3 regions of the Enterobacter sp. ECC-219 genome follow, and region 1 is predicted to be linked to each of the others. Evidence: predicted binding sites of a transcription regulator. Region 1 holds the regulator's gene; each other region holds the start of a gene.
What was found. Region 1 encodes Fur, which represses iron uptake genes when iron is present. Its sites were predicted from a motif close to ATAATAATGAGAACNACTATCAA; they were not measured.
Positions count from the first base shown of each region.

Region 2: a site for Fur is predicted at 2,568-2,590, ahead of feoA (ferrous iron transporter A). Genes of this name have one in related genera too.
Region 3: a site for Fur is predicted at 2,962-2,984, ahead of bfd (bacterioferritin-associated ferredoxin). Genes of this name have one in related genera too.

Region 1 covers NZ_CP143680.1:2,041,227-2,047,039, reverse strand. The annotation lists gene ybfF (esterase) at 1-337, shown strand, start outside; gene ybfE (LexA regulated protein) at 466-753, shown strand; gene fldA (flavodoxin FldA) at 909-1,439, shown strand; gene fur (ferric iron uptake transcriptional regulator) at 1,730-2,176, shown strand; gene chiQ (ChiQ/YbfN family lipoprotein) at 2,269-2,595, opposite strand; gene chiP (chitoporin) at 2,643-4,040, opposite strand; gene glnS (glutamine--tRNA ligase) at 4,488-5,813, opposite strand, start outside.
Region 2 covers NZ_CP143680.1:246,644-252,456, forward strand. The annotation lists gene V1603_RS01315 (Tex family protein) at 1-2,295, shown strand, start outside; gene feoA (ferrous iron transporter A) at 2,631-2,858, shown strand; gene feoB (Fe(2+) transporter permease subunit FeoB) at 2,889-5,207, shown strand; gene feoC ([Fe-S]-dependent transcriptional repressor FeoC) at 5,219-5,455, shown strand; gene V1603_RS01335 (YdgH/BhsA/McbA-like domain containing protein) at 5,489-5,758, opposite strand.
Region 3 covers NZ_CP143680.1:183,000-188,812, forward strand. The annotation lists gene gspL (type II secretion system protein GspL) at 1-920, shown strand, start outside; gene gspM (type II secretion system protein GspM) at 913-1,395, shown strand; gene V1603_RS00995 (A24 family peptidase) at 1,397-2,167, shown strand; gene bfr (bacterioferritin) at 2,184-2,660, opposite strand; gene bfd (bacterioferritin-associated ferredoxin) at 2,733-2,927, opposite strand; gene tuf (elongation factor Tu) at 3,107-4,291, opposite strand; gene fusA (elongation factor G) at 4,361-5,813, opposite strand, start outside.

The DNA of each region.
Region 1 (5,813 bases):
AACGGTTATGCGTGAACATCTTGATGAAGAAGGCGTGGTGCAGTTCCTTTTGAAGTCATTTGTTGACGGGCAATGGCGTTTTAACGTGCCGGTGCTGTGGGACCAGTACAACAACATCGTGGGCTGGGAAACCGTCCCCACCTGGCCGCACCCTGCTCTCTTTATTCGCGGCGGCCACTCTCCTTATATTACCGACGCTTACCGCGACACGCTGCTGGCACAGTTCCCGCAGGCGCGCGCCCACGTGATTGCCGGGGCCGGGCACTGGGTTCACGCCGAAAAACCTGACGCTGTACTGCGCGCTATCCGCCGCTATCTCGCTGATACTGCAAATTGATTAAAAAGAGAGCGACTGGAAGATGACAGGCTTCCAGTCGTTGGCGTGCCGTTTTTGGTGATGTATGATGGCGCGCTTATCGCCCGGGCTTTAGCAGGGCGGCGTGTTTCCCCCGAAGTCTCAGAATCATGGCCAAAGAACAAACGGACCGTACGACACTAGATCTGTTCGCGAATGAGCGTCGACCGGGACGACCGAAAACGAATCCGCTTTCGCGCGATGAACAGCTGCGTATCAATAAACGCAATCAGCTTAAACGCGATAAAAATCGTGGGCTTAAGCGTGTCGAACTGAAGCTCAACGCTGACGCTGTCGATGCGCTTAACGAGCTGGCCGAGGCGCGTAATATCAGCCGCAGCGAGCTTATTGAAGAGATGCTCATCGCTCAGCTTGAGACGCTTCGCAGCCAGGCATAAGTCTGAAAAACCCCTTTATCGCCCTTTTCATGTAGCACAGAGTGCAGTCCTGCGCGATAGCGGTTTCCGCAGGGTTGCCAGTTCTGCTATTATTGCCCTTATCCGTGGCCGAATTGCGCCACCATACCATTAAGTTTCAAGAGGTTATTTTACTCATGGCAATCATCGGCATTTTCTTCGGCAGTGATACCGGCAATACCGAAAATATCGCAAAAAACATTCAGAAACAGCTCGGTAAAGACGTTGCTGATGTGCATGACATCGCCAAGAGCAGCAAAGAAGATCTCGAGGGCTATGACATTCTGCTGCTGGGTATTCCAACCTGGTACTACGGTGAAGCCCAGTGCGACTGGGACGATTTCTTCCCGACGCTGGAAGAGGTGGACTTCAACGGGAAGCTGGTCGCACTGTTTGGCTGTGGCGATCAGGAAGACTATGCCGAGTACTTCTGTGACGCGCTGGGGACGATTCGCGACATCATTGAGCCGAATGGCGCGGTTATTGTTGGTCACTGGCCGACTGCCGGTTACCACTTCGAAGCCTCTAAAGGCCTGGCCGATGACGATCATTTTGTGGGTCTGGCCATTGACGAAGACCGTCAGCCTGAGCTTACGGCAGAGCGTGTAGAGAAGTGGGTTAAGCAGATCCGTGAAGAACTCCACCTGGACGATATTCTCAACGCCTGATTTTTTCTACGGCGCAACGCAGGTTGCGCCCGTTTTCCAGGTAAAACCGATTAAATTAATTGCTACAAACTTTTAACTTTTTCGCCCAGACCTGTACAATGTCTCCCTGGCAAAATGTGGTTTCCATTGAGCAAGTTTGTTGGTGATACCACGTTTTTATAAGCATACTTTGCCTGAGACTTGCAGTTTTCATTTAGGCATGGCAGTTCTATAATGAGACGCATTAACCCAGGTGCATTTTCTGTCACTTCCTTCAGAAGTGAATCGTTTAGCAACAGGACAGATTCCGCATGACTGACAACAATACCGCATTAAAGAAGGCTGGCCTGAAAGTAACGCTTCCTCGATTAAAAATCCTCGAAGTGCTTCAGGGTCCAGACAATCACCATGTCAGTGCGGAAGACCTTTATAAACGTCTTATCGACATGGGTGAAGAGATTGGGCTGGCCACCGTTTATCGCGTGCTGAACCAGTTTGATGACGCGGGCATTGTTACCCGTCATAATTTCGAAGGCGGTAAATCTGTATTCGAACTGACCCAGCAGCATCACCACGATCACCTGATCTGCCTCGATTGCGGCAAGGTCATTGAATTTAGCGATGATTCCATCGAAGCGCGTCAGCGTGAAATCGCAGCTCGTCACGGCATTCGCCTGACCAACCACAGCCTGTACCTTTACGGTCACTGCGCTGAAGGGGATTGCCGCGAGAATGAACACGCTCACGACACAAAATAAGTTAGCGTTCATACTCTGAGCCAGCCGCAAGGTTGGCTTTTTTTTGCGTCAAAAAAGCCCGGTAAGCAAAGTGCCACCGGGCGTAAAGCAACTTATTTATTGTTATTGCGTATCTCGTTCCAGATCTTATCGCAACGCTTCGCCACTTCCTGATCGTTACCGGTTTTACGCGCCTGAATACAGGCCTGATAATCCATCACCCGAACGTTCTCCTGCGTCGCGAACTGCTCATGCGCTTTCTCTTTCTTCAACACATTCAGCACGCTCTGACAGGCTTCGATTTTCTCCGGCGAGGCTTCCGCAGTATTAATACAGGCGCTATACGCCTCCTTCAGACGGGAATCCTCTTTCGGCGCCTGAGTCTGAACGCACGCCACCAGCCCTGATGCCAGCAACGCGACGATTACGATTTTTTTCATCATGTGAAGTCTCCAGACCGGCGGGATTCAGCCCGCCGGTGTGCTCATCAGAAGATGGTGAATGGGGCGATAACCATGAATTTGACGTCACGTTCATCCTGGAAGATGTTGCCGTAACCGCCCGCATAGCTTGGAATATCGGAGTGGTTGTCATACTGGGTGAAGTGCAGCTTGAACATCGTGCCTTTCGCGCGGCCATCCTGCAGGGTATAGATAGCATCCAGGCTGTAGGAGGACTCTTTCAGGCGATAGTTTGGATCGTAGTAGGCATCCGGCGTCGCCATGTCTGCTGGTTTTGCGTCCCAGGCGTATGCGTAAGAAGCCCCCACCGCCCAGCCAGGCAGGTTCCAGTTTTTCAGGTCATACATGGCGCCGAAGAAGACCGCTTTCTCGCCGTCGGCGTTGAAGTCGGAGCGGTTATCCCACCAGATATCCAGACGACCGTTGGATGATGCATAGGTCGGGGTCATACGCTGCAGGAAGTAGCCCTGCTGCCCTTCCGCCTTCACCCATGTCCCTTCCAGACGCAAATCAACCTGACCGACTTTGTAGCCGAAGGTCAGCGCCTGAAGCCACGCGGTGCCGTTATAAATGTCATTTACGCTGCCATCGCTGACCTTATCGCGCGTACCGTAGAACTGGTAGCTGGTGCTCAGCGGGCTACCGGCGATATCAAATTTGTAGCTGGCTTTAGCAAAATACTGATCGATATAGCCTTCCGCCTGACCAAATGCGGCTTCCAGAACCAGATCGTTTTTAAAGTCGTACTTCGCGCCCAGCGAGTGGAGGTAATCGACTTTGGTTTTCTTATCGTTCTGGTAGAACTTATCCATTTCGATGTGCCACGGTGCTTTGTACTCGTTGGTCCACATATAGGAGAAGCTCAACGCACCTGCGTCACCGTAGTCAAAGTTAGCCCCGGCTTCTGCACCCTGATAGGTACCAGGCATAAAGCTCCAGTGCGGCGCTAACAGCGTCTGGCCGGTTGGCTGAATATACCCCCCGCGCGCCCAGACCGGGCCGTATTTAAATTTCGCTGCAGCCTTATAAAGGCTGATACCGCTTTTATCTCCGGACCAGTCTTCGTCATAGGCTTTATTGCTGGAGGAGAAGGCAATTTCGTTCGGGTGGCCGCTGTCGCCGTTTTCCGCCATTTCGATTGCGGTAAATGCGGCAATATCCAGACCGAACATATCAGCGGCATAGCCTGACTGGAAGTCCAGGTTGGCGTTCCAGGTGGAGTGAGAGAGGTTGGTTTTGTATTTATCTTCTGTGACATCTTTACGGTCACGTTCACGCTGCCAGTAATAAATACCGCCAGTGAGGGTAGAATCTTCGATGAAACCTGCTGCTTTCGCCTCTGGTGTCACCACCAGGCCCGACATTGCTGTCACACCGGCAATAGCCAGCGCCAGCGCACTACGTTTGCCACTGAACGTACGCATAGATTATTCCTCTTTGACGAATTAAAACGCCTTAAACGGCGAAAATATAAAAGACCAAATGGTCAGGGGTAGTTATAAATACCCTCGAATTAACTACCGTCTTTAGGTTATTTTTCGCGACGCGAATTATCAATGCTTTTCAGTGGGCAAAAGTCAGGATTATGACGAAGTGCACATAATTGGTAGTGCTTTGTAACATTTAGCCGGATGCGAGGTGTGGCGGGGCTAAAGCAGGTAATTTCAACGTATTAGATCGTAAAAAAACACGTATTTGTCTTTATTCACTTTTTTATCAGAAAGACAAACTTTTTTTAGAAAAATAAGTAGCACCACGTTGACCAAAAATTTTAGTTGGCCTAATTACGGGTCTACTTTAACGATATGATCATTAAATAAAAAAACGCCGCTATAAGCGGCGTTTGTTTCTCATTGACCAGTGCAGCGTTATTATTCGCCGATCTTCGTCCAGGTATCACGCAAACCTACGGTACGGTTAAATACCGGCTTTTCTGCCGTGCTGTAACGGCTGTCCAGGCAGAAGTAACCTTCACGTTCAAACTGGAATGCTTTGCCCGCTTCAGCCGCTTTCAGCGACGGCTCCGCGTAACCCTGTTTGATCACCAAAGATTCCGGGTTGATAGTCGCCAGGAAGTCTTCAGCTGCACCCGGGTTAGGCACGCTAAACAGACGATCGTACAGACGAATTTCTACCGGCAGCGCGTGGGAAGCGCTCACCCAGTGAATCACGCCTTTCACCTTGCGGCCATCTGCCGGATCTTTGCTCAGCGTCTCTGCATCGTACGAACAGAAGATGGTGGTGATGTTGCCTTCTGCATCTTTCTCTACGCGCTCGGCTTTGATGACGTAGGCATTACGCAGACGCACTTCTTTACCCAGCACCAGACGTTTGTACTGCTTATTGGCTTCTTCACGGAAGTCAGCACGATCGATCCAGATTTCACCGCTGAACGGCACGTCGCGGCTTCCCATTTCCGGTTTGTTCGGATGGTTAGGCATGGAGACCAGCTCGCTTCCACCCTGCGGGTAGTTTTCGATAACCAGCTTCACCGGATCGATAACGGCCATCGCGCGCGGGGCGTTTTCGTTGAGATCTTCACGAATGCAGGATTCCAGAGACGCCATTTCGATGGTGTTGTCCTGCTTGGTCACGCCAATACGTTTGCAGAACTCACGAATAGAGGCGGCAGTGTAACCACGACGGCGCAGACCAGAGATGGTTGGCATACGCGGATCGTCCCAACCCTCAACGTGCTTGTCTGTTACCAGCAGGTTCAGCTTACGCTTGGACATCACGGTGTATTCCAGATTCAGACGAGAGAACTCGTACTGACGCGGATGCACAGGAATGGTGATGTTATCCAGCACCCAGTCGTACAGACGACGGTTGTCCTGGAACTCCAGCGTACACAGGGAGTGCGTAATGCCTTCCAGCGCATCGCTAATGCAGTGGGTGAAGTCGTACATCGGGTAGATGCACCACTTGTTGCCGGTCTGGTGGTGTTCCGCAAATTTAATGCGGTACAGCACCGGGTCGCGCATCACGATGAACGGAGACGCCATGTCGATTTTGGCGCGCAGGCACGCTTTGCCTTCTTCGAAACCACCGGCACGCATTTTTTCAAACAGCGCCAGGTTCTCTTCCACGCTGCGATCGCGGAACGGGCTGTTTTTACCTGGCGCAGTCAGCGTACCGCGATACTCGCGGATTTCGTCAGCAGACAGTTCGTCGACGTATGCCAGACCTTTATTGAT
Region 2 (5,813 bases), 1.8 Mb from region 1:
GAACTTCAGGCCAGAGCCGAACAGGTAGAAGCTGCCGTTCGCCTGCTTGATGAAGGGAACACCGTGCCGTTTATTGCACGCTATCGTAAGGAAGTCACCGGCGGTCTGGATGACACGCAGCTGCGTAACCTGGAGACCCGTCTGGGCTATCTGCGCGAGCTGGAAGAACGTCGTCAGGCGATCCTCAAATCCATCGGCGAACAGGGCAAGCTGACCAGCGAGCTGGAAAGCGCCATTAACGGCACCCTGAGCAAAACCGAACTCGAAGATCTCTATCTGCCGTATAAACCGAAGCGCCGCACGCGCGGGCAGATTGCGATTGAAGCGGGCCTTGAGCCGCTGGCCGACCTGCTATGGAATGAGCCGTCTCACGACCCGGACACCGAAGCGGCGAAATTCATCGACGCCGACAAAGGCGTCGCGGACACCAAGGCCGCTCTGGACGGCGCGCGCTACATCCTGATGGAGCGCTTCGCGGAAGACGCTGCCCTGCTGGCCAAAGTGCGTGATTACCTGTGGAAGAATGCCCACATCGTCTCTACCGTCGTCGCGGGCAAAGAGGAAGAAGGCGCGAAGTTCCGCGACTACTTCGATCACCACGAACCGATTTCAACCACCCCTTCTCACCGCGCGCTGGCGATGTTCCGCGGCCGCAACGAAGGCGTGCTCCAGCTCTCCCTGAACGCCGACCCGCAGTTTGACGAGCCGCCGAAAGAGAGCCACTGCGAGCAGATCATTATCGACCATCTCGGCCTGCGCCTGAACAACGCCCCAGCGGACAGCTGGCGCAAAGGCGTAGTGAGCTGGACCTGGCGCATCAAGGTGCTGATGCACCTGGAAACCGAGCTGATGGGTACCGTACGCGAGCGCGCTGAAGATGAAGCGATTAACGTTTTCGCCCGTAACCTGCACGACCTGCTGATGGCCGCTCCTGCCGGCCTGCGCGCCACCATGGGTCTCGATCCGGGCCTGCGTACCGGCGTGAAGGTCGCTGTGGTTGACGGCACCGGCAAGCTGGTCGCCACCGACACCATTTACCCGCATACCGGACAGGCAGCGAAAGCCGCCGTCGTGGTGGCGGCGCTGTGCGAGAAGTACAACGTGGAGCTGGTTGCCATCGGTAACGGCACCGCATCACGCGAAACCGAGCGTTTCTACCTCGACGTGCAGAAGCAGTTCCCGAAAGTGACGGCACAGAAAGTGATCGTCAGCGAAGCGGGCGCATCGGTCTACTCCGCCTCTGAGCTGGCGGCGCAGGAGTTCCCGGACCTGGACGTTTCCCTGCGTGGTGCGGTCTCCATCGCCCGTCGCCTGCAGGATCCGCTTGCCGAACTCGTGAAGATCGACCCGAAATCCATCGGCGTGGGCCAGTACCAGCACGACGTGAGCCAGACGCAGCTGGCGCGCAAGCTGGATGCGGTGGTGGAAGACTGCGTAAACGCCGTCGGCGTGGACCTGAACACCGCCTCCGTTCCTCTGCTGACCCGTGTGGCGGGCTTAACCCGCATGATGGCGCAGAACATCGTGGCCTGGCGTGACGAGAACGGTCAGTTCCAGAACCGTCAGCAGCTGCTTAAAGTGAGCCGCCTGGGGCCGAAAGCGTTTGAGCAGTGCGCGGGCTTCCTGCGCATCAACCACGGCGATAACCCGCTGGATGCCTCTACCGTTCACCCGGAAGCATACCCGGTTGTTGAGCGCATCCTGGCCGCTACTCAGCAGGCGCTTAAAGACCTGATGGGCGACAGCGGCGCCCTGCGCAACCTGAAAGCGGTGGACTTCACAGACGAAAAATTTGGCGTGCCTACCGTCACCGATATCATCAAAGAGCTGGAAAAACCGGGCCGCGATCCGCGTCCTGAGTTCAAAACGGCGACCTTTGCTGACGGCATCGAGACCATGAACGATCTCCTGCCGGGCATGGTGCTGGAAGGCGCGGTGACCAACGTCACCAACTTCGGCGCGTTTGTGGATATCGGCGTGCACCAGGACGGTCTGGTGCATATCTCCTCCCTTGCCGACAAGTTCGTTGAAGACCCACACACCGTGGTCAAAGCGGGGGACATCGTGAAGGTGAAAGTGCTGGAAGTGGATCTGCAGCGCAAGCGTATCGCCCTGACCATGCGTCTGGACGAGCAGCCGGGCGACACCAACGCGCGCCGTGGCGGCAACGGCGGAGGCCGCGAGCAGCAGCGTCCGGCCGCGAAAGCCGCAAAACCGCGCGGGCGTGATGCACAGCCTGCGGGCAACAGCGCGATGATGGATGCGCTGGCGGCCGCGATGGGTAAGAAACGCTAAGGCAACCCCCCCCTCACCATAACCCTCTCCCCAAAGGGGAGAGGGAACTTTAACACCCTCGCCCCTTTGGGGAGAGGGCCGGGGTGAGGGGAATAAAACATCTCGAAATATATGAAACCGATTGCACAGCCAGATTTAAACCACTAATTATCACCCCGTTAACAAATATCCCTCTTTTCATTTTCCCGGCAATTCAGCAAATATTGAGCAAGGTCAATCAGACCGCAAATTAATACGATTAACAACATCCCGTCACATTTTTATTATTGCTGATAAAAACTATTCTCATTATCATCGCAGTGTAGATTATTTAACCTCTCGTGGAATCAGGCATTATGCAATTCACTCCAGACAGTGCATGGAAAATTACCGGTTTTACCCGCGAAATTAGCCCGGCCTATCGGCAGAAGCTGCTGTCACTGGGCATGCTGCCCGGCTCATCATTCCAGGTCGTGCGCGTAGCGCCGTTGGGCGATCCTGTCCATATCGAAACCCGGCGCGTGAATCTGGTTCTGCGCAAAAAAGACCTCGCATTAATTGAAGTTGAATCTTTATCCCGTTAACAAGCCAGCGGTTTCGGTGGGTCTAATACAATGAAAAAATTAACTATTGGCTTAATTGGCAATCCTAATTCCGGCAAGACAACCTTATTTAATCAGTTAACCGGCGCGCGCCAGCGCGTGGGAAATTGGGCAGGCGTAACGGTTGAACGTAAAGAAGGTCAGTTCACGACAACAGACAATCAGGTGACCCTGGTCGACCTTCCCGGCACCTATTCCTTAACCACGATTTCATCCCAGACCTCGCTCGATGAGCAAATTGCCTGCCACTACATTCTTGGCGGCGATGCCGATCTGCTGATCAACGTGGTCGACGCCTCTAACCTCGAACGAAACCTTTACCTGACACTGCAGCTGCTGGAGCTGGGGATCCCCTGCATCGTGGCGCTCAACATGCTCGACATTGCAGAGAAACAAAAGCTGCGCATTGACGTCGATGCCCTCTCTGCGCGCCTTGGGTGCCCTGTCGTTCCGCTGGTCTCGACCCGCGCTCGCGGTATCGACGCGCTGAAGCTGGCGATTGATCGCCACGCGGGAAACCGCGACGTTGAGCTGGTGCACTACGCCCAGCCGCTGCTGCGCGAAGCCGATCTGCTGGCGCAGGAGATGGACAAAAATATGCCTGCGAAACAGCGTCTGTGGCTCGGCCTGCAGATGCTGGAAGGGGATATCTATAGCCGCGCCTATGCCGGACATGCGGCAGATAAGCTGGACGTGACCCTCGCCCGTCTCAGCGGCGAGCTGGACGACCCGGCGCTGCACATCGCCGATGCGCGTTATCAGGCTATTGCGTCAATTTGTGACGTGGTCAGCAACGCCCTTACCGCGGAACCCAGCCGCTTTACGGCGGCGGTGGATAAGATTGTGCTCAACCGCTTCCTCGGTTTGCCAATCTTCCTGCTGGTGATGTACGTGATGTTCCTGCTTGCCATTAACATTGGTGGCGCGCTCCAGCCGATTTTTGACGCGGGTTCTGTCGCCGTTTTCGTTCATGGTATTCAGTGGCTGGGTTACACCCTGCACTTCCCGGAATGGCTAACCATCTTCCTCGCTCAGGGGATCGGCGGCGGTATCAACACCGTGCTGCCGCTGGTGCCGCAGATCGGCATGATGTATCTGTTCCTCTCGTTCCTTGAAGATTCCGGTTACATGGCGCGCGCCGCCTTCGTGATGGACCGCCTGATGCAGGCGCTGGGTCTGCCGGGTAAATCCTTCGTCCCACTGATCGTCGGCTTCGGCTGTAACGTGCCGTCGGTGATGGGCGCGCGCACCCTGGATGCGCCGCGTGAACGTCTGATGACCATCATGATGGCGCCATTTATGTCCTGCGGCGCGCGTCTGGCAATCTTTGCGGTTTTTGCAGCCGCCTTCTTTGGTCAGCAGGGCGCGCTGGCAGTCTTCTCGCTGTATGTGCTGGGCATCGTGATGGCGATCCTGACCGGCTTAATGCTCAAGCACACCATCATGCGTGGTGAAGCGTCGCCGTTTGTGATGGAGCTTCCGGTCTACCACGTACCGCATCTGAAAAGCCTGGCGATCCAGACCTGGCAGCGCCTGAAAGGCTTTGTGCTGCGCGCCGGTAAGGTGATTGTCATTGTCAGTATTTTCCTGAGCGCGCTGAACAGCTTCACCCTGAGTGGACAGACGGCGGATAACATCAACGACTCTGCCCTCGCCTCCGTCAGCCGCGTCATCACGCCGGTCTTTAAACCAATTGGCGTGCAGGAAGATAACTGGCAGGCGACCGTGGGACTGTTCACCGGGGCGATGGCGAAAGAGGTGGTCGTCGGGACCCTGAACACGCTCTACACCGCAGAGAACATTCAGGAGCAGGAATTTAACCCGGCGGAGTTTCACCTCGGTGACGAACTGCTGGGTGCCGTAGAGGAGACCTGGCAGAGCCTGAAAGATACCTTCAGCCTGAGCGTGCTGGCGAACCCGATTGAGGCCAGCAAGGGCGACGGTGAAATGGCGACCGGTGCCATGGGCGTGATGGGCGAGAAGTTTGGCAGCGCGTCTGCGGCCTACAGCTATCTCATCTTTGTCCTGCTCTATATCCCGTGCATCTCCGTCATGGGAGCGATTGCCCGCGAGTCCAGCCGCGGCTGGATGGGCTTCTCCATCCTGTGGGGCCTGAATATCGCTTACGCGCTGGCGACGCTGTTTTATCAGACCGTTAACTTCAGTCAGCACCCGCGCTACAGCCTGGTCTGCATTCTCGCGGTTGTGCTGTTTAACGTAATGATTCTCGGTCTGCTACGCCGGGCACGCAGCCGCGTCGACATCGACCTGCTGGCGAATCGTAAAACCGCCGCAACCTGCTGCAGCAGCCCGGCTGGCGACTGTCACTAAGAGGAAACCAGATGGCATCGTTGATTCAGGTTCGTGACCTGCTGGCGCTTCAGGGGCGGATGGAGGCAAAACAGCTCAGCCTCAGCCTGCATACGCCGCAGCCGATGATCGATGCCATGCTGGAACGCCTGGAAGCGATGGGTAAAGCCGTGCGGATTAAGGAAGAAGCGGACGGCTGCCTCTCCGGCAGTTGTAAAAGCTGCCCGGAAGGAAAGGCCTGCCTCAGGGAGTGGTGGGCACTGCGCTAATAAAGCCGGGCATTGCTGCCCGGCTTTATCGTATTACTTATAGACGTCCGCGGTAGCGCGTACGTTTTTGGTCTGTTTTTCTGCACTGGTGACGACGTAGTACGTCCCGCCCAGCTCATCCGCTTTCTTCGACAGCTCTTTTCTTGCATCCATCGGCGCGGTGGTGTCAGACGTAGAAATCTCACCAATTTTCGTCAGATTCATCCCGGCAACTTTATCTTTTTCCAGCTCTTTCGCCGCAAAAACGCCAAATGACAGTGACCCAATAACCAGAGAAGTGACAATACCTGTAACAAGTTTCATAGCCTGACTCTCCATAGGATTGTTGTTTTTGATTATCGTAGGCAGAACAACCGCA
Region 3 (5,813 bases), 1.9 Mb from region 1:
GCTACGAGTTGACCGCCCAAAAATTACAGTGGCTGGCGGATGAGACACTGGATGAGGGGCAACCAGTACACCACTGGACGATCCTATGTCACCACAACGAGGAACTCAGGGTCGTGGGTATTGATCTCGCCTGGCTCAAGGCCAGGTTAATGCCTTTTCTTGATGCCGGTTTTAACCTTTGCCACGTGACGCTCGACGCGCTCGCACTGCCTGTGACTGAAGAGGGCTGGACGCTTTGGCGCGATAAAGACGCCTGGCTGGTCAGAACACACGAAGGGCGTGCCTGTTGTCTGTCCGACATTTGGCTTGAACATTTGCTTGCTCACTATCGACCCGCGCGGCTGTTCTGTTATGGCCCACTTACGAATATCGGTCATGACGATAGCGTCCACGCGCTGCAGCCACTGCTCGCCCTGTATCCTCAAGCCCACACAGTCAACCTGCTGCACGGGCGCGTTACCGATGGCGACAGGGCGAGACTTCTCATGGGCCGCCTGAAAAAAGTGGCCGTCGGTTGCGTGTTGCTGGCCGCTGGTGTTGCGCTCCTTACCCAGGCGGGACTTTACTGGCAACTCCATACTCTTGAACAGCAATTGAAAAACCGACAGCAGGTGCTGTGGCAAAGCTACATACCCGACAACCCGCACCGAAACAACATGAAGGCCTTTCTCCCGTCGCAGTTGCAACGCACCTTTCCCGCACCGCTCCCGATTCTGCAGCGGTTACATGAGGGTATGTCGACGTTTCCGACGTTATCGCTTGAGGGCGTGGACTACGATCGCAAACAAGGTTTGCTACGGATTTTGCTTTTTGCCCCTGATGAGGCCACCGTCAAACAATTTATTGCCGCTGACGCGTCAGGACTATCGCTGCGAATTGAAAAACATCAACAAGGATTGTGGACGCTACGCAATGATTAATCGCTTAAAGAACTGGCTATCACAGAAAAACGGAAACGAACGAGTATTGTACGTGGCGTTAATCGTCCTTACTCCTTTCATCCTGTACAGCTTCGGCCTCTATCTTCCGCTGTCTCGCGCCGTCGACACGCTGCAACTACGTTGTCAAAAGCTGAAGCGCGACACGGATTGGCTGGAAAAACAGGCCTCCGGACGGGGTCTACTGCCTATACGCAATGGGGCTACAACCTTAGTAAATACAGTCGTTGCCGATGCAAAACAGGCAGGCCTAACGGTGAAGATTAGTCAGAAGGATGAAACACTGGAGGTCACCGCTGCGGCGATCGACGTGGAGGCGTTTATGTCATGGCTGTGGCAGCTGCAACTTGAAAAGGGGCTTCCCATCGATACGCTGGAATTTCACGCCAGTAAGCAAGGTGACAGCAGCATTATCCTCACGCGTATGACGCTTCCTCTGGGCACCCGAGGAAAATAAGATGCAATTGATACTGTTTCTGGCAATCGGGCTGACTGCAGGTAGCCTGATGGGGCGCGTCGTTGACCGGTTGCCAATGATCGTGCAACGCGACCTCAGGGATCATGTGGGTAAAACGCGGCTTACGCTGTGGTCGCCGGGCTCACACTGCAGCCATTGCAATAATGTGGTGAAACGGGGGGACACCCTCCCATTGCTAAGCTGGCTACTACTGAGAGGGCGCTGCCGATACTGCCGCGGCATAATTCCTTTTCGATATCTGATGTTTGAGGCGCTGTGCCTGCTGGCATCGATCTACAGCGTTTATCAGCACCCCACCTCACCTGTCTTAGCGTTGGCGATTTTTCTCTATTTCTGGTTTGCGCTGGCCCTGAGCGTGATCGATTACCGTTACTATTTGCTCCCTGACACGCTCACCCTACCGCTCCTGTGGCTTGGCCTGCTGTTTAATCTCCACAGTGGCGTGGTGACCTGCGAGGATGCGGTCACGGGTGCTGCGGCTGGCTATCTTTTTCTATGGGCACTTTACTGGCTGGTCTGGCTTCTGCGCCATAAAGAGGGGCTGGGGTTCGGAGATTTCAAGTTGCTTGCGGCAGCAGGTGCCTGGACAGGCTGGCAGAGCTTGCCGGTCATCCTGCTGGCGGCGTCGCTAATCGGCGTCATCTGGGGTCTGGTGCTAATGGTGAAAAAGCCGCACGTTTCGCCAGTGATTCCTTTCGGACCAGCGTTGGCGGCGAGCGGCTTCGGCTATTTTTACTGGTTTATAACCTGAGCACCTTAAGACGGTGTTATTCCTCTTCGCGGATTTGCGCCAGTAAATAATTCTGGATACCGAGTTTATCGATAAGATCGAGTTCGGTCTCCAGCCAGTCTATGTGACCTTCCTCGTCTGCCAGAATTTCGATCATCATATCGCGGCTCACATAGTCATGAACGCTATCCGCATAGGCAATGGCTTCACGAAGGTCTTTCGCACCTTCAAGTTCCAGCCTGAGGTCAGAACGCAACATCTCCTCGACATCTTCACCGATGCCCAGCTTGCCGAGATCCTGTAAGTTAGGAATACCTTCAAGAAATAAAATACGCTCGATATATTTATCAGCGTGTTTCATCTCATCTATAGATTCATGGTACTCAACGTCATTCAGACGTGTAAGACCCCAGTTTTTGAACATTCTTGCATGGAGAAAATACTGGTTGATTGCGACAAGCTCATTTCCCAATAATTTATTGAGATAACTTATGATTTTAACATCACCTTTCATTATATAGTCCCTCCGCTTCCACTCATTGAAGCGTAGATCGGGCTACGGGGATGTCAAAAAAAAGATGGGCGCTTACGCGATCTCTTTGTATTCCGGGATCTGCATCAGTTCGTCCTGCATAATCTCACGCGCTGCGCGAACGCATTTACCGCATTGATTTCCCACCGGAACAAACTTGCGAAGCTGCTGGAATGACTGTGGCTGAAACTGGCGAACGGCTTGACGTATTTTTTTGTCGCTTACACCATTACATAAACAAACGTACATAGAGACTCCCGTTCAAAATATGCGCAAAGTGTAAGTGAGAATGGTTATGATTACAATAGCACAAGCGCCGGAATACGGGGCGGGAGCGGACAAAAAATGCGAATTTTTATGACAGTGACTTTTCGGTAGAAAACAAAAAAGGACGCCGAAGCGTCCTTTTTTTATTCAGGGATAATTAATTAGCCCAGAACTTTAGCAACCACGCCCGCGCCAACGGTACGGCCGCCTTCACGGATTGCGAAACGCAGACCGTCGTCCATCGCGATTGGGTGGATCAGAGTCACAACCATCTTGATGTTGTCGCCTGGCATTACCATCTCTACGCCTTCTGGCAGTTCGATGGTACCGGTCACGTCAGTTGTACGGAAGTAGAACTGTGGACGGTAGCCTTTGAAGAACGGAGTATGACGGCCGCCTTCGTCTTTGGACAGGATGTACACTTCAGATTCGAACTTGGTGTGTGGCTTGATTGAGCCTGGCTTCGCCAGAACCTGACCACGTTCGATTTCTTCACGCTTGATACCACGCAGCAGAACACCAACGTTCTCACCAGCACGGCCTTCGTCCAGCAGTTTGCGGAACATTTCAACGCCAGTACAGGTAGACTTCGCAGTCTCTTTGATACCAACGATTTCAACTTCTTCACCAACTTTGATGATACCGCGCTCTACACGACCGGTAACAACGGTACCACGACCGGAGATGGAGAATACGTCTTCGATTGGCAGCAGGAATGGCTTGTCAATCGCACGCTCTGGTTCTGGGATGTAAGAATCCAGGAAGCCAGCCAGTTCGATGATTTTCGCTTCCCACTCTGCTTCGCCTTCCAGCGCTTTCAGCGCGGAACCACGAACGATTGGGGTGTCGTCGCCTGGGAAATCGTACTGAGACAGCAGTTCACGAACTTCCATCTCTACCAGTTCCAGCAGCTCTTCGTCATCAACCATGTCGCATTTGTTCAGGAACACGATGATGAAAGGAACGCCTACCTGACGACCCAGCAGGATGTGCTCACGGGTCTGAGGCATTGGGCCGTCAGTCGCAGCAACAACCAGGATCGCGCCGTCCATCTGCGCAGCACCGGTGATCATGTTTTTAACATAGTCGGCGTGGCCTGGGCAGTCTACGTGTGCGTAGTGGCGAGTCGGGGTGTCGTATTCAACGTGAGAAGTGTTGATGGTGATACCACGAGCTTTTTCTTCTGGCGCGTTATCGATCTGGTCGAATGCACGAGCAGAACCACCGTAGGTTTTAGCCAGAACGGTAGTGATTGCAGCGGTCAGGGTAGTTTTACCATGGTCAACGTGGCCGATAGTACCAACGTTGACGTGCGGTTTTGTACGTTCAAATTTTTCTTTAGACACGGCTATATTCCTTACTATAGTGCTCTCCCCTCTGGAGAGAGCACGGGACTTAGGTTTTAATCCTGTGGATTACTTACCACGGGCTTCAATAACGGCCTGAGCAACGTTGTTAGGCGCATCATCATACTTCAGGAATTCCATGGTGTATGATGCACGACCTTTGGTCAGAGAACGCAGCTGAGTTGCATATCCGAACATTTCGGACAGCGGAACTTCAGCGTGGATCTTAACGCCAGTTACTTCGGATTCCTGACCACGCAGCATACCGCGACGACGGCTCAAGTCACCGATAACGTCACCGGTGTTCTCTTCAGGAGTTTCTACTTCAACCTTCATGATTGGCTCAAGCAGAACTGGTTTTGCTTTCTTAAAGCCTTCTTTAAAGGCAATAGACGCAGCCAGTTTAAACGCCAGTTCAGAGGAGTCAACGTCGTGGTAAGAACCGAAGTGCAGACGGATACCCATGTCAACAACCGGATAGCCAGCCAGAGGGCCCGCTTTCAGCTGTTCCTGGATGCCTTTATCAACGGCTGGGATGTATTCGCCAGGAATTACACCACCTTTGATGTCGTTGATGAACTCGTAACCTTTCGGGTTAGAGCCAGGCTCCAGTGGGTACATGTCGATCACAACGTGACCGTACTGACCGCGACCACCAGACTGCTTAGCGTGTTTACCTTCAATATCGGTAACTTTCGCGCGAATCGCTTCGCGGTAAGCAACCTGAGGTTTACCCACGTTCGCTTCAACGTTGAATTCACGCTTCATACGGTCAACGATGATGTCCAGGTGCAGTTCACCCATACCAGCGATGATGGTCTGGTTAGATTCTTCATCAGTCCATACGCGGAATGATGGGTCTTCTTTCGCCAGACGGCCCAGAGCCAGACCCATTTTTTCCTGGTCAGCTTTGGTTTTTGGTTCAACTGCGATGGAGATTACCGGCTCAGGGAATTCCATACGCTCCAGAATGATCGGGTGATCCGGGTCACACAGGGTGTCACCAGTGGTCACGTCTTTCAGACCGATAGCTGCAGCGATGTCGCCCGCACGAACTTCTTTGATCTCTTCACGTTTGTTAGCGTGCATCTGTACGATACGGCCAAAACGTTCACGCGCCGCTTTCACGGAGTTCAGGATGGTGTCACCGGAGTTAACCACACCAGAGTAAACGCGGAAGAAGGTGAGGTTACCCACGAATGGGTCGGTAGCAATTTTGAACGCCAGTGCAGAGAACGGCTCGTCATCACTTGCGTGACGCTCAGCCGGAGTATCTTTACCGTCGTCCAGGATGCCGTTGATCGCAGGAACGTCAACCGGGGATGGCAGGTAGTCAACTACCGCATCCAGCATCGCCTGAACACCTTTGTTCTTGAACGCAGAACCACAGGTTACCAGGATGATTTCGTTGTTCAGAACGCGCTGACGCAGAGCTTTTTTGATCTCTTCTTCAGACAGTTCTTCACCACCCAGGTATTTCTCCATCAGCTCTTCAGAAGCTTCAGCAGCGGATTCGATCAGG